DNA from 3 places in the Shewanella sp. MF08487 genome. Region 1 is predicted to be linked to each of the others. Evidence: predicted binding sites of a transcription regulator. Region 1 holds the regulator's gene; each other region holds the start of a gene.

Region 1 (4,737 bases):
CTGCCGCGATTTCTTGTGCAGTCAATTGCTTACTAAACGCTTGCATGGCTGTACCCGTTTTACCGTTGAGCACGATTTCAAGGTGACCGCTGAGTGATCCCGTTGCAATCGGGCTACCTTTAAGGGGCGGAAATACGCCTTGCAACCCTTCGCCATTGGGCTGGTGGCAGGCTGCGCAGTGCCCGAGGTAAACTTGTTCACCTTGAGTCATCAACTCTTCTTTACTTAGGGTTTGTGATAAAGCGGCTTGAGCGGCTTCAGCTGCAGCACCTGCGGCTTGTTTCTGCTCCGTCACCCAAGCTTCAAACTCGGCTTCGGGTAAGGCTTGCACTACGATCGGCATAAAACCATGGTCTTTACCACAAAGTTCGGCGCATTGACCACGGTAAATACCGGGTTTGTCTATGCGAGTCCACGCCTCATTAATAAATCCTGGGTTGGCATCTTTCTTAATGGCAAAGGCGGGCACCCACCATGAATGGATGACATCTTCAGAGGTCATCAAAAAGCGGATTTTGCGATTTATCGGCAGAACGAGCGGTTTATCGACTTCCAATAGATAGTTTTCACCCTTAGTTTCGGTGCCTTCGATTTGTGCTCTGGGTGTTGTCAGTATGCTATAAAAATCAATATCTTGATCAAAGTAGCTGTAATGCCATTTCCATTGGGATCCCGTGACTTTTACGGTGAGATCGGCGTTGCTGGGATCTTCCATTGCGATTAAAGTTTTTGTCGCTGGAATCGCCATTAAGATCAAAATGATAAATGGCAGAATCGTCCAAGCGATTTCAACTTTAGTGCTTTCGTGAAAGTGGGACGCGACAGCGCCTTTGGATTTTCTGTGGTTGATCATGGCGTAAATCATCACGCCAAAGACCACTAGGCCTATTGCGCAGCAGATATACAAGATGGTCATGTGCAAGTGATAAACCTTGCCACTGATCTCGGTCACGCCAGGGGTCATGTTGAACCGCATGTCCGCGGCGGCCAACGGTGGTGCGAATAACACCACGAGTAAACAATACAACAATTGCTTCACAAGACTTCTCCTCTGCCAATTGCGAATAGCAACTACAAAGAAGAGCAACACAGTAAGTCTCAACTCTATGCAAACTCTTCAGTTCCCAAAAAAGCTTTTTTGACTTCAACGTGCGTTGGCGGCTGTTACTTTTAATCAAGTATTGTTACTGCTGGTAATTAGCCACGCTGGCACATACGACTGAAATAAATCTGTTCTCTATTTTTAGTGGCGCTTCGAGTCCGATAAATACTCGATTCATTGACCACGGAAGGTGATATATCATCACCGACTTAACCAACCATACTTGCTGTTTAAATATTGATCAAGATCACTTATTTATCTAATTATCTGAAAAATTGCCAAAAAAAAGCCTCACATTCATAGGTGAGGCGGCTTTCAAGGTAAAAAATTAAATGAATATTTAATGTACAGCGCTAAAAAAAGATTGCTGACCGAAGAGATTGCCTTGCTCAATGCGTACGTCGGCATGTAAGTGACTGTTTACGTCTTCAAGCACTATGCCCATAGCTCGGGCACTTTTAGCCACGATTTGTAGGCGACGATTATCCCGCGCATCTAATGATTGAGTCCAAGTAATGACTGCACTGGACGTACCACTTGTTAAGGCTTTTTCCATCGCCCACAGGGTTTCTACTTCATCTTTAGCATGTACCAGTAAGACTCTATCCATACGCACACCTGCGCTGGCGAGCATTTGCTTGTAGCCAATACTTGGTGGGTTGATGAGCACTAACCAACGGCCCTGTTGGCTTAACTGAGCGAGTTGCGCACTCAGATGAATTAATTCTTGGCGACCTTGAGTTTTAGTGGGCATACAGGCGATAGGTGTGTGATGCCAATCATAATCGGCTGCACGAACTTCATCATCACGCCACAATCCCGGATGGCGCGGGGCATTGCCAATTAGTTTGTTCATAGCCAATCTCCATTACGGATCACACCGACGGCGAGTCCTTCAATTGTTAAACTTTGAAAGCCTAAATCCACTTTAATTGGAGAGTAGTCTTCATTTTCGGCGTGTAGATAGACCACATTACCTTTTTTTTCGAAACGTTTAACTGTGACATCGTCGTCGACTCTAGCGACAACCACTTGACCATTCCTAGCTTGTTCTACTTTATGAACTGCCAGTAAATCTCCTTCGAGAATACCAATATTTTTCATACTGTCGCCTTTAACTCGTAGTAAAAAGTCGGCAGCGGGATGGAACATGTTTGGGTCGACTTGGTAATACTGTTCTACGTGTTCTTGGGCGAGAATCGGTTCACCTGCAGCCACTTGGCCTATAAGAGGTAAACCTGTTTCAGTTACATCCTCCACTTCAGCAGTGAGGCGAATACCTCGTGAGGTGCCGGGTATAATCTCGATACAGCCTTTTTTCGCCAACGCTTTTAGATGTTCTTCAGCTGCATTGGCACTCTTAAAACCTAAGCGGGTGGCAATTTCAGCCCGAGTAGGTGGCATGCCAGTGTCGGCAATATTTCGTTTGATTAGCTCTAAAATTTCAGCTTGGCGTGGCGTCAAAGGTCTCATGGTCTTTCCTGTTTTTCTATACAGTTACTGTTAGTATATACAGTATTGTTTGCAGCGCAAGTATTAACCACTTTTTAACCATATCGGAGAGAATTAGCGAATATTCCCTATAGTCTGGTATTCTATCGGGCTAGTGAACGTACTTAATTGCATAAGAATAATGCCTAAACATGACTCTCTTTGGTTAAAATCATTACGTTGGATCCAAAAACAATTGGTGCATACCATTGTGGTGCCTCAGGATCCCTTTGCCGATCTGAATCTGGATGCCTCCAGACCTCTTGCTTATGTGATGAAAACAGAATCACTTAGTGACATTGCTGCACTGAGTGAAATAACCGCTAAACTCGGGCTGCCTAGTCCCTATGAGCCGTTAGTCGCTAATGGCGTAGTTGCACCGCGAGTCGTTTGCCTTCAAGGGCGCAAGCCGTTGTTTGGTGAGCGTACCGGCAATGAACCTTTCCTCGAATGTTTTATGCGCTTATTAGCGGTGCATAAACAACATCCTGAGCTCGATATTCAACTGGTACCCGTCAGTTTGTATTGGGGGAGAACGCCAGGGAAAGAGGACGATACGATGAAGGCGGCCGTATTTGAGCGGGAAAACCCGACTTGGCTGCGCAAGTGCCTAATGATTCTGTTCTTAGGTCGACATAATTTTGTGCAGTTTTCCAATGCAGTATCTCTGCGTTATATGGCTGATGAGCATGGTACTGATATGGGTATTGCCCATAAGTTAGCGCGAGTGGCGCGAGTGCATTTCCGTCGCCAACGTAAAGTGATGACAGGGCCTGTGTTGCCTAATCGCCAAGCGTTATTTCATTCGCTGTTAAAATCTGAATCAATACGTAAAGCGATTCAAGAAGAAGCCGCTACCAAAAAGATTTCAGAAACCCAAGCGCGCGAGACGGCTATTGAGTATCTCGATGAAATTGCTGCTGATTATTCTGATAGCTTAGTTCGTATTGCCGAGCGTTTCTTAACTTGGTTGTGGAATAAGCTTTATAGCGGGATCAACATTAAAGGCGCCGAGCAAGTTCGTCAGTTACACCACGATGGTCACGAGATTGTCTATGTGCCTTGCCATCGCAGCCATATGGATTACCTGCTGTTATCGTATATTTTGTATTATCAAGGTATGGTTCCGCCGCACATTGCTGCTGGTATAAACCTTAATTTTTGGCCCGCTGGGCCTATGTTCCGTCGCGGTGGTGCTTTCTTTATTCGTCGTAGCTTTAATGGCAATAAGCTTTATACCGCAGTATTCCGTGAATATTTAGACCAGCTATTTGCGAAAGGTTATTCGGTAGAATACTTCTCTGAAGGCGGCCGCTCACGTACGGGTCGTCTGTTGGCACCCAAAACGGGCATGATCGCCATGACAATGAATAGCGTACTACGCGGTATTGAACGTCCGGTAACGCTAGTGCCTGTGTATTTAGGCTATGACCATGTGATGGAAGTGGCGACTTACCATAAAGAGTTAAGTGGTAAGAAAAAGAAAAAAGAATCAGTCTGGCAGGTATTTGGTGCGATTCGCAAACTCGGTAATTTCGGTCAAGGTTATGTGAATTTTGGCGAGCCGATTACTCTGCAAAACTTTTTGAATGAACGCGCACCCAACTGGCGTGCTGAGCTTGCTGATGATCCCGAGCAAAAACCAAGTTGGTTAACACCAGCGGTAAATGTTCTGGCTAATCGGGTTATGACCCATATCAATGATGCCGCGGCAGCGAGTTCAGTGACATTAACAAGCTTAGTGTTACTCGCCACAGATCAAAATGCCTTACAGCGCAGTCTGCTAGAGCGTCAGCTTGATTTGTATTTAACCTTACTTAAAAAAGTGCCTTACACTGCTTATACTTCGGTTGCCGAAGGAGATGGCAAGCTGTTAGTGCAGCAGGGCTTAGAGCTAAATAAGTTTGTTGTATCCGCCGACTCCCTAGGTGAAATCGTGTCGATCGAAGCAAGTCAGGCGGTCTCTATGACTTACTATCGTAATAATATCATTCACTTATTTATTGTACCGTCATTAATCGCTAGCTGTTTAACGCATAATGAGCAAATTCAGCGTCAGCAAGTCGCGTCAGTCGTTGCCGATTTTTATCCACTGCTGAAAGCCGAACTCTTCATGGGAATTAAAGACTTACCAGCCTATGTTG
Region 2 (4,737 bases), on a different contig from region 1:
CGATTCAGCTCTAGGTCTAGATATTATCCGAGGCGCTCAACAAGCTAGCGCAGAAAACAAAGCATTTCTTGTCAATCGTCATTATTGTCCGACACCAAGAGTGTTAGCGGGCCAAGCGTTACGATCGTTAGCCTCTAGTGCGATTGATCTTTCTGACGGTTTGATTTCAGATATTAGCCATATTCTTAAAGCTGCAGCGGTAGGAGCGATTGTTGATGTTAATTGCATTCCGTTATCACAGGCGATGAGAGAGACTGTGAGTGAGGAGCAAGCCCTGGGCTATGCACTGACGGGCGGCGAAGATTATGAATTGCTGTTTACGGTGCCAGAGTCCCAAAAAGGCGCTCTTGAAACAACGTTGAACCATACGGGGACTAAATTTGTCCGTGTAGGACAAATTTGTGCCGGCAGTAAACTCAAATTACAACTCAATGGTGAGCCCTTTACCCCACCATATTACGGTTTCGAGCACTTTTAAGCGAAGATCATGTTCATGAAATGGTTGTCAAAGGATAAGGCGTTAACTCGTCTGTCATTAAAGAACCCTGTGCATTTTTTAGCACTCGGTTTTGGTAGTGGACTCGCCGCTAAAGCGCCCGGCACTTTCGGTACCTTGGCAGCAATTCCCCTGTATTTGCTTATGGCGCCATTACCGCTGACTTGGTATCTCGGTCTAACCTTAATCAGTGTCTTAGCAGGATTTTATATTTGTGGTAAAGCCGCAAATGACATGGGTGTACACGATCATGGTGCCATTGTGTGGGATGAAGTGGCTGGGCTACTAATCACTATGATAGCAGCGCCAGCAGGCTGGGTTTGGCTATTAGTCGGGTTTGGTCTATTTCGCTTTTTCGATATCATTAAGCCTTGGCCGATTCGTTGGCTCGATGCCAAAGTTGAAGGCGGTTTTGGCATTATGATTGATGATGTTTTAGCCGGCGTGTTTGCCTTTATTTGTTTGCAAGGGCTAGTGTGGTGTTTTAGCTAACAGCTAGCCCTTTGTTTTGATGTCAATTTAGTTCTTTCGTCGTGTTATCCCAGACTCTCTTTTTTCCAACTATTGCAGCAGTTCTCTAGCGTTTGCGAGGGTATTGCTGGTGATAGTATCGCCGCCTAATAGTCTGGCGAGTTCTTGTATGCGCTGCTCACGATCGAGTGACTTCATGGTTGTTTCAGTGCTGCCCGCTTTATTAAACTTATCGACAAACATATGTTGGTGTCCATTGCCTGCAACTTGGGGTAAGTGAGTTACGCACAATACTTGGGTCGACTCGCCTAAGCTACGTAACATACGGCCAACCACTGCGGCGGTTGGGCCAGAGATACCCACATCTACCTCATCAAAAATCAACGTTGGTGTGGCGACTTTTTTCGCCGTAATAACTTGAATACCTAAGCCTATTCGTGAAAGTTCACCGCCTGAAGCCACCTTAGAAATGGGTTGTAAAGGCTGGCCTGGGTTAGTTGTCACCATAAATTCGATATTGTCACTGCCATTGATGGACATCTGCTCTGGGTGGAAATTGACTTCGATAGTAAATTTTCCCTTGGGCATATTCAGTTCGTGGATTGACTGAGTAACGAGTTTATCAAGCTCTTTGGCATATCTTGCGCGGCTTTGGCTTAGCTTTTGTGCATTGCTAAGATAAGCGGCTCTGCTGGCATCGACTTGTAACTGAATTTCTTCGAGTTTGCTTTGATCGCTGTCTAAGGTGCTCAGCTCTGCTTTTAATGACAAATGATGTTCGGCCAGTTTATTTGGGCTGACATGATGCTTACGCGCCAGTTGCATGGCTTTTGATAACCGTTCTTCTAAATAGGCAAAGTGGGTTGGATCGAGTTCAAGCTTACTCAAATAGTGCTGTAATTCACCAGCACTTTCTTGTACTTGGATCAGTGCATCATTCAGCATAGTGCTGATATTACTTAATGCCGGATCGTAGCTTTGCAAATCTTCGGCGAGGGAAACGACTCGGTTGAGTAGTGATTCTATATTGCTCTCTTCGGCTTCAGTGAGTATGTCTAAGCTTGCCTGACAGGTATCAATCAACTCAGTACCATTGGCCAGACGTTTGTGCTCTTGCTCAATTTCATCAAACTCATCGACTTTAAGATCAAACTCATCGAGTTCTTCTACTTGATATTGCACTAATTGCTTACGGGCAATACGTTCATGCTGAGAAGCTTCCAGTTGCTTTAGGTCAGCCTCAATTTGTTTGCAGCGTTGAAAGCTGGTGCCGACCGTATCGATGAGCAATCTGTGGTTGGCATAACTGTCAAGCAGGGTGAGTTGATGTTCACTCTTTAACATCGCATGGTGCGCATGTTGGCCGTGAATACCGATAAGCAACTGACCCAGTAATTTGAGTTGTGTCAGTGGTACTGGATTACCATTGATGTAGGCGCGTGAACGGCCATCGCTACCAATCGTTCGACGTAGGATGCACTCATCATCTAGTTCAAGATCGTTATCTTCTAACCAACGTTTGGCCAGTGGAATATCATCCAAAGAAAAGCGCGCACTGACCTCTGTTTTATTGGCTCCGGGGCGAATACTGCTGGCATCGGCGCGATTGCCTAGGCACAGGCCTAGCGCATCGATGGCAATCGATTTACCTGCACCGGTTTCACCTGTGATGCTGGTCATACCGGGGCGAAAATCCAGTTCTAAAAAACGGACGATAGCGAAGTTATTAATGCTGAGTTGGCAAAGCATAGTGAATTCCTGTCGAAAAACATACCAAACCACTGTATTGATAAACAGTATATACTGATTTTATATACAGTAAAGTGGCTTGGGTAAATAATCGTCATTATCGGCAGTAAATATTTTTAATTTACTGATTATGCGTAGGTTCTTACTAAGCTTTCTAAGATAGGCAAACTGATGAAAGTGACTAAGGTGCCAAATAGAATGCCCTGAGCACTGGTTGAAGCCTGAGTATTATAGCGCTGGGCGAGCAAGTAAACGCTCGCCGCAGTGGGCAGTGCGCTCAAGATCACGCCCATGATTAGGTAGTCGCCGCTCACGCCAAAACGGGTAAGCATAAAGTAGACGAGTACCGGTTGGACAACTAGCTTGAAGAGGTTGATAAGGCTGAGTTCTATAACGTTTTTAAGACTAAATACCTTGCTATCTTTTTGGTAGCGCATGGCTTTGGCGAGTACCATGCCGATAGCAAATAGTGCACAAGGGCTTGAGGTATTGCCTATCTGCTGGATCATCAGCGCGAGTCCTGAGGGCAAATTTATTTCTAACGCTGAAATACCCACGCCAATTAAGCTGCCTATTACAATAGGATTTTTACCTATCGCCATTGCTATGATTATCAAAGCGTGGTGTTGTCTTTGCGTATTTGTCGCCAGTTCCATTGACACTAAAGCCACAGCAAACATCAGCACAGATAATAAGCTGGCAATTGCCGCCGCGACTAAAGCACTTTGTTGTTGCGGGAACAGAATGATAAGCAGCGGGATACCAATAAAAGCCGTATTACCGAAGGTGGCATTCAGTGCTCGAATGGCGGCAATAGCATGCTGTTGAGGATTAACTATCAGCGAAAGCCCAAGACAAATAAGATAAGTGATGACCATAGCTGTGCTGTAGCCGGCAATAAATCCCCATTGTAAAATCTCGTTAATCGGTTGTTGAGCAAGGGCGATAAGCATGATTGCAGGGAAGGCAATATAATAAACATACTGGTTTAACACTTGATCCGTATCCACGGGCAAGAGTTTTATTTTTTGTACCAGCGTGCCGAGCAACATGATCCCGAATACGGCAAACAGAGGGGTTAAAATCGTCATTCCCTCACTCATCCTTACAATTAAATGGTGATAAACTCACTGCGGTTATTTTTACTGGCGCATTAATTCTTAATCGCTATATTGCAGTATTTGATTTTTTGTCTGTTACGCTAAATCCAAAGTGAGTGCCAGAGCAGCAAAACTTGCTACAAAATAACATATCATTTTAGCGCAAAGCTATTGCGCTATGGTCGTAGAAGTAATAATTTGCCGTTTAAAACACAATTACTTAGCCATTTAATCACTTAATGAACTTGATCAGCTGCTACTGTTTCCCTGAGTGCCCTAAGCGGCCGTTATTAAAAAAGAGGACATGAAATGCGTGATGACTTAGGGGCTGAACTCCAACTTATTTATCTTTTTGTCCACTTAGTCAATGCGGGCAGTTTTTCGTTGGCAGCGAAGGATTTAGACATGCCCATCGCCACTGTCAGTCGTAAATTAGCTAAGTTGGAGGAGAAACTCGATAAGCAGCTCTTTATGCGCAGCACCCGTAAACTGCGATTGACTGAAGAGGGGCTTGCGCTATTTAAGCGCTACCAGAGTGTGGTGACTCAATTTGATGAATTAAGTGGCCTAGGCAGCGATAAACTTGAGGGAACCTTACGTATCGCAGCGCCAATTTCGATTATTTCTATCGTCTTTATTAAAGCCTTAAATGAATTTGGCCGTTTGTACCCCGATATCAATTTGCATATTTCCCAGAGCAATGAGTTAGTGGATTTAATTGATAAAGGTATTGATGTGGCGATTGTTGGTGGGGCGCAGCCCGATTCCTCTTGGGTTTCCAGTACCTTAGGTGAGCTCGATTATTGCTTGTTCGCCACGCCTGAATATTTAGCTCAGTCACCTAAACTTGAGCATCCTAATGATCTTGAGGCCCATCAACTGATTAAAGTTTGGCCCTTATTTAATTGGCATCTAAAGCAT
Region 3 (4,737 bases), on a different contig from region 1:
CATCGTATCGGTGGAAACCCTCAGGGTTCAAATACACCTTATTAGTGATTTCAGATACTGTGAACTGTTTTTCTGGGCCTTTGATTGGGCTGACCTTACGGGTTAATTCGCCTTGAGCTAAATTGTCTACAAATACGACAAATTGGCGGGCTAAATCTTGTTGTACTAATGAAGATGCGACCACATTATTATTAATGAGTGCAAGGACTTTTTGTTGCACGAAAGTATCACTTTCAGCCAATGCGGGTACTGGATCTGCTATCACTTCAGGCTCAGGCACGACTGATGTATTGGTATTACTGCTGCCTGTTTCTGGTGTTACTGGCGCGACCTCTTCGGTTTTTAGCTCTGGTGCACTTTCGAGCGTCATTGGCTCAGACGACGGCGTTTCGGGTAACACTATCGGTGCATTCGGGATAAGTTTGGGTGAGTCTGAATCATTACTGTAGTAATAATATCCTCCTGCAGAAAGCAGAATAACGAGCACTATCGCCAAAAGTGCGAAGCGATTACTGCTAGAAGACGTTTCTTTAGGGTCTATTCTATCATCTTGATTAACTTGCATTTTACATCCTTAGCTTGAGTGTTAAGGTTAACTTGGTGAATACATGTAGCTAATATTAACGTGCAAGAGCGGTGTTATGTTTGTACCACTGGTTTATTCTGCAAGTTTCCATGCGCTTGTCTATAGCGCTTAGCTGAACATGAACAATTTATTTTAACTATCGAGGCACATTACTTTTCTTTGGCTTATCTTTGAGGCCTAAGTTAAAAACTTAAGCCTGCACATAATGTTGCCTATGACCGAGCCAACGTAAGATAATCGCGTCGACCTTTTCAGGTGCCTGTGCCATCACATGATTTGCCAGTTTTTGAATGTGTGGGATTAACGCTTGGTCCCGCACCAGATCAGCAATTTTAAGCTCGGCGAGTCCCGTTTGTTTAGTCCCTAGCACTTCACCTGGACCACGAATTTCTAAGTCTTTTTGCGCTATGATAAAACCATCATTACTTTGCCTGAGTACACTCAGCCTTTGGGTTGCAGTATGACTTAGCGGCGCCTTGTAGAGTAACACACAATGGCTTGCTATAGCGCCTCGACCGACTCGTCCGCGTAGTTGATGCAGTTGGGCTAAGCCTAAACGTTCAGGGTTTTCGATGATCATTAGGCTAGAGTTGGGTACGTCAACGCCGACTTCAATTACCGTCGTCGCGACTAATAAATGGATAATTCCTGCTTTAAAATCGGCCATGATCTGCTGTTTTTCAGCACTTTTTAATCTCCCGTGAACCAGACCAATATTTAATTCGGGCAAGGCGAGGCGCAGTTCTTCGGCCGTGTCTTCGGCGGCTTGGCATTCGAGCACTTCGGATTCTTCAATCAGAGTACACACCCAATAGGCCTGACGTTTATCTGTGATGACGGCGTTGCGTACCCGTTCGAGCACTTCTTGGCGACGCGTATCGGCAATCGCCACGGTAGTCACAGGAGTACGCCCTGGAGGCAGTTCATCAATAATTGAGGTATCGAGATCCGCATAGGCTGTCATCGCTAGCGTGCGGGGGATTGGTGTTGCCGTCATGATCAATTGATGCGGGTGGAAGCCTTGACTCACGCCCTTTTCTCGCAGACCTAAGCGTTGGTGTACGCCGAACCTGTGCTGCTCATCTATGATAATTAACGCAAGTTTGCTAAAGACCACATGCTGCTGGAAGATGGCATGGGTACCAATCACCATCTGCGCGGCGCCCGATTGTATATCTTCTAATGATTGCGCTCTAACTTTGCCCTTGAGCTTACCCGCCAGCCAACCGACTTTAAGTCCGAGTGGCTCAAACCAAGCGGCAAAGTTAGTTGCATGCTGCTCGGCTAGTAACTCAGTTGGCGCCATCATAGCCACTTGGTAACCATTTTCAATTGCTTGCAATGCAGCCATCGCCGCCACTAAGGTTTTACCTGAGCCAACATCCCCTTGTACTAAGCGCATCATAGGGTGTGGTTTTTCTAAATCTTTGCCTATATCGGCCACCACTCTTTGCTGGGCGCCGGTGGGCTTAAAAGGCAAAGCAGCGAGGAAAGAGTTGAGCAATTGCCCCGTGGCGGGCATGGTGACCGCGGCGTCTAAATTACTGCGCTGTCTTAGACGTAACATGCTGAGATTATGGGCGAGTAATTCTTCTTGTACTAAACGCTGCTGGGCAGGGTGTTGGCCTAACTCTAAATCGAACTGAGAGATCCCCGCAGGAGGTCGATGCAGCGTCTGCAGCGCTTGTTTAAGGCTGATGTTGTTTGGTTGCAACTGCGGTGGCAGCAGCTCAGTTAAGCCGCCATCTTCCAGCAATACCAAGGCTTGCTCCGTCAGCTTTAGCCAACTTGCCTGTTTTAAGCCTTCAGTAGTGGGATAAATCGGCGTTAGGGTATCGCTTAGGTGAACATCTTCTCCGGGATACACGACTTTATATTCTGGATGCACTATCTCGGCTTGATGGCCGCCACGGCGCACTTCACCGTAGGCGCGGATCATCAAACCATTTTGCATGGCATTACGTTGGGCAACGGAAAAGTTAAAGAAGCGCAGGCTCAAGCTACCCGTATCGTCGCGCACATTGCAGACCAGCATACGCTTGCGGCCTTGGATGATTTGCGTCGATTGGATTTGTGCTTCTACGGTGCCGTAACTGCCGGGCATAAGGGCGGCAATCGGATAGATTTGGGTTCTGTCTTCGTAGCGCAGGGGTAAGTGAAACAGCAGATCTTGTACTGTTGTGATGCCGAGCTTTGCGAGTTTCTCCGCGACCTTTTTGGCGACGCCTTTGAGGTCGGTGATCGGAACAAGATCCAATTGCTGCAAGTCGTTAGCACTCAATCACTGTGAATTTATACATATATTAACAGAGAATAAGCGTAAGGCAATCTCAAGGGTTGTAAGGGAGAAACCAAACTGTGTTTAGCCGCTTGGCGAAGGTTAATTTGTGAGACATAGATAGTAAAACACCGGAATGATTCCGGTGTTTTTAATCGCAATGTGTAAGTTGTGGTGTTAAACCAAAGCTTGTGTGCTTGCTTGGTTAACTAAATAACCCATGTAACCTAAGTAGCCTAGCAATAGTACGGAGCCTTCGCGGCGGCCGATACGTAAACCTGTCCAAGCAAAAGGTAAAATGATAACTGCAAATGCCAACATCACGATAAAATCTACCGACTGAAAGCCCAATGACGATACCGGTTGCACGATAGCTGTGATACCTAAAATGCCTAAAATATTAAAGAGATTAGATCCAACAATGTTACCGATAGCGATATCGCTTTGGCCTTTGAGTGCCGCAATAACTGAGGTGACTAATTCAGGCATACTGGTGCCAATTGCCACTATGGTTAAGCCGATAATGACTTCACTCACGCCAAATGTTTTAGCTAAGTCTACTGCGCCATTAACAAACAAAATACCGCCGCCGACCAACATGCTAATACCAACAACAATAAATAGGGCTGAAAGTAATGGGTTATTTGGACCCGCCTCAATTTCTTCCTCTTCATTGCTATTTTTCGAGCTGACGTAACTAAAGGCTAAATAACCGATAAGTAATGATAGCAATACCACACCATCAATCAGACTCAGTTCACCATCTAATAAGAGTCCCCAGAACAACATTGAAGCCAATATCATCAAAGGGATATCGCGTTTCACGACTTGGGATTGCACTTGAATAGGGCGGATAAGCGCTGTGATCGCTAAAATCAAACCTATGTTAGCAATATTAGACCCAATGACGTTACCTAAGGCAATACCGCTGTTGCCGGCTAGTGCTGATTTAACACTTACCGCCAACTCTGGTGCACTAGTACCAAAGGCTACAATCGTTAACCCTATGATAAGTGGTGTAATACCTAAGCGTAGTGCGATGGAGCTCGCGCCGCGGACTAGGGCTTCTGCACCTAGGGTCAAAATAATAAAACCACCAAGAATAGATAATGTAATTAGCATCTTAGGACTCTGTTAAACCTGTTTTAAATGGGATGGTAAAAGGACTCTATGCCCTTAATCGACTGGCGGCATGATACTTGATTCTGTAGCACTTTGACAGATTATGTCATAAAAAAGCACGCTCTTAGCGTGCTTTAACATAACAACAGGATAATGTTAGCTATCCCACTGTTTTAGCTTAGTTATTTTTTAGGTAACTCATCTTCCCAGCGTATTTGGGCACCACGAACACCGTCTACGCGTTCGCTAAAGGCTTTTTCAAGTACATGGCGTTTGATTTTTAGTGTCGGCGTGAGTACGTCGTTTTCAATCGTCCAAGGCTCGGTAACGACCACAATCGCATCGACATGTTCGTGGGACTCTAAGTGTGGATTGACACTATCGAGTGTTGCCTTAAGTGAAGAACGGACTTCCTCGCGTACTTGTAAGTTCGCGCCTTCTGATAGTTGCACTAACGCAATAGGATGTGGCAAACCAGAGCCTATTACGCAAATAAGCTCCACATGCGGATCCTGGGCTAATTTACGCTCGATAGGCACGGGCGCGACATATTTGCCCTTGGCGGTTTTAAAGTTGTCTTTGACTCGGCCAGTAATGGTCACGCAACCATCGGCATCGATAGAACACAGATCGCCAGTATGGAAAAACCCGTCGGCATCAAATGCCGCCGCAGTCGCCTCTGGTTGTAGGTAATAAGCCGTCATTAAACCGGGGCTTTTTAGCAACAACTCGCCATCTTCTCCTTGGCGGA

Evidence for each region. Region 1 encodes LexA, which represses DNA repair genes until DNA is damaged. Its sites were predicted from a motif close to TACTGTATNNNNATACAGTA; they were not measured.
Region 2: a site for LexA is predicted at 2,747-2,766, ahead of recN (DNA repair protein RecN). Genes of this name have one in related genera too.
Region 3: a site for LexA is predicted at 2,869-2,888, ahead of recG (ATP-dependent DNA helicase RecG). Genes of this name have one in related genera too.

What each region holds. Positions count from the first base shown of each region.
Region 1 covers NZ_JBOZPB010000021.1:20,973-25,709, reverse strand. The annotation lists gene coxB (cytochrome c oxidase subunit II) at 1-1,039, opposite strand, end outside; gene ACRN9H_RS14280 (cell division inhibitor SulA) at 1,443-1,958, opposite strand; gene lexA (transcriptional repressor LexA) at 1,955-2,575, opposite strand; gene plsB (glycerol-3-phosphate 1-O-acyltransferase PlsB) at 2,736-4,737, shown strand, end outside.
Region 2 covers NZ_JBOZPB010000004.1:79,439-84,175, reverse strand. The annotation lists gene thiL (thiamine-phosphate kinase) at 1-478, shown strand, start outside; gene ACRN9H_RS04170 (phosphatidylglycerophosphatase A family protein) at 494-988, shown strand; gene recN (DNA repair protein RecN) at 1,058-2,716, opposite strand; gene ACRN9H_RS04160 (AEC family transporter) at 2,845-3,807, opposite strand; gene ACRN9H_RS04155 (LysR family transcriptional regulator) at 4,126-4,737, shown strand, end outside.
Region 3 covers NZ_JBOZPB010000006.1:70,809-75,545, reverse strand. The annotation lists gene ACRN9H_RS06265 (DUF3014 domain-containing protein) at 1-565, opposite strand, end outside; gene recG (ATP-dependent DNA helicase RecG) at 777-2,852, opposite strand; gene ACRN9H_RS06255 (calcium/sodium antiporter) at 3,042-3,986, opposite strand; gene ACRN9H_RS06250 (AMP-binding protein) at 4,169-4,737, opposite strand, start outside.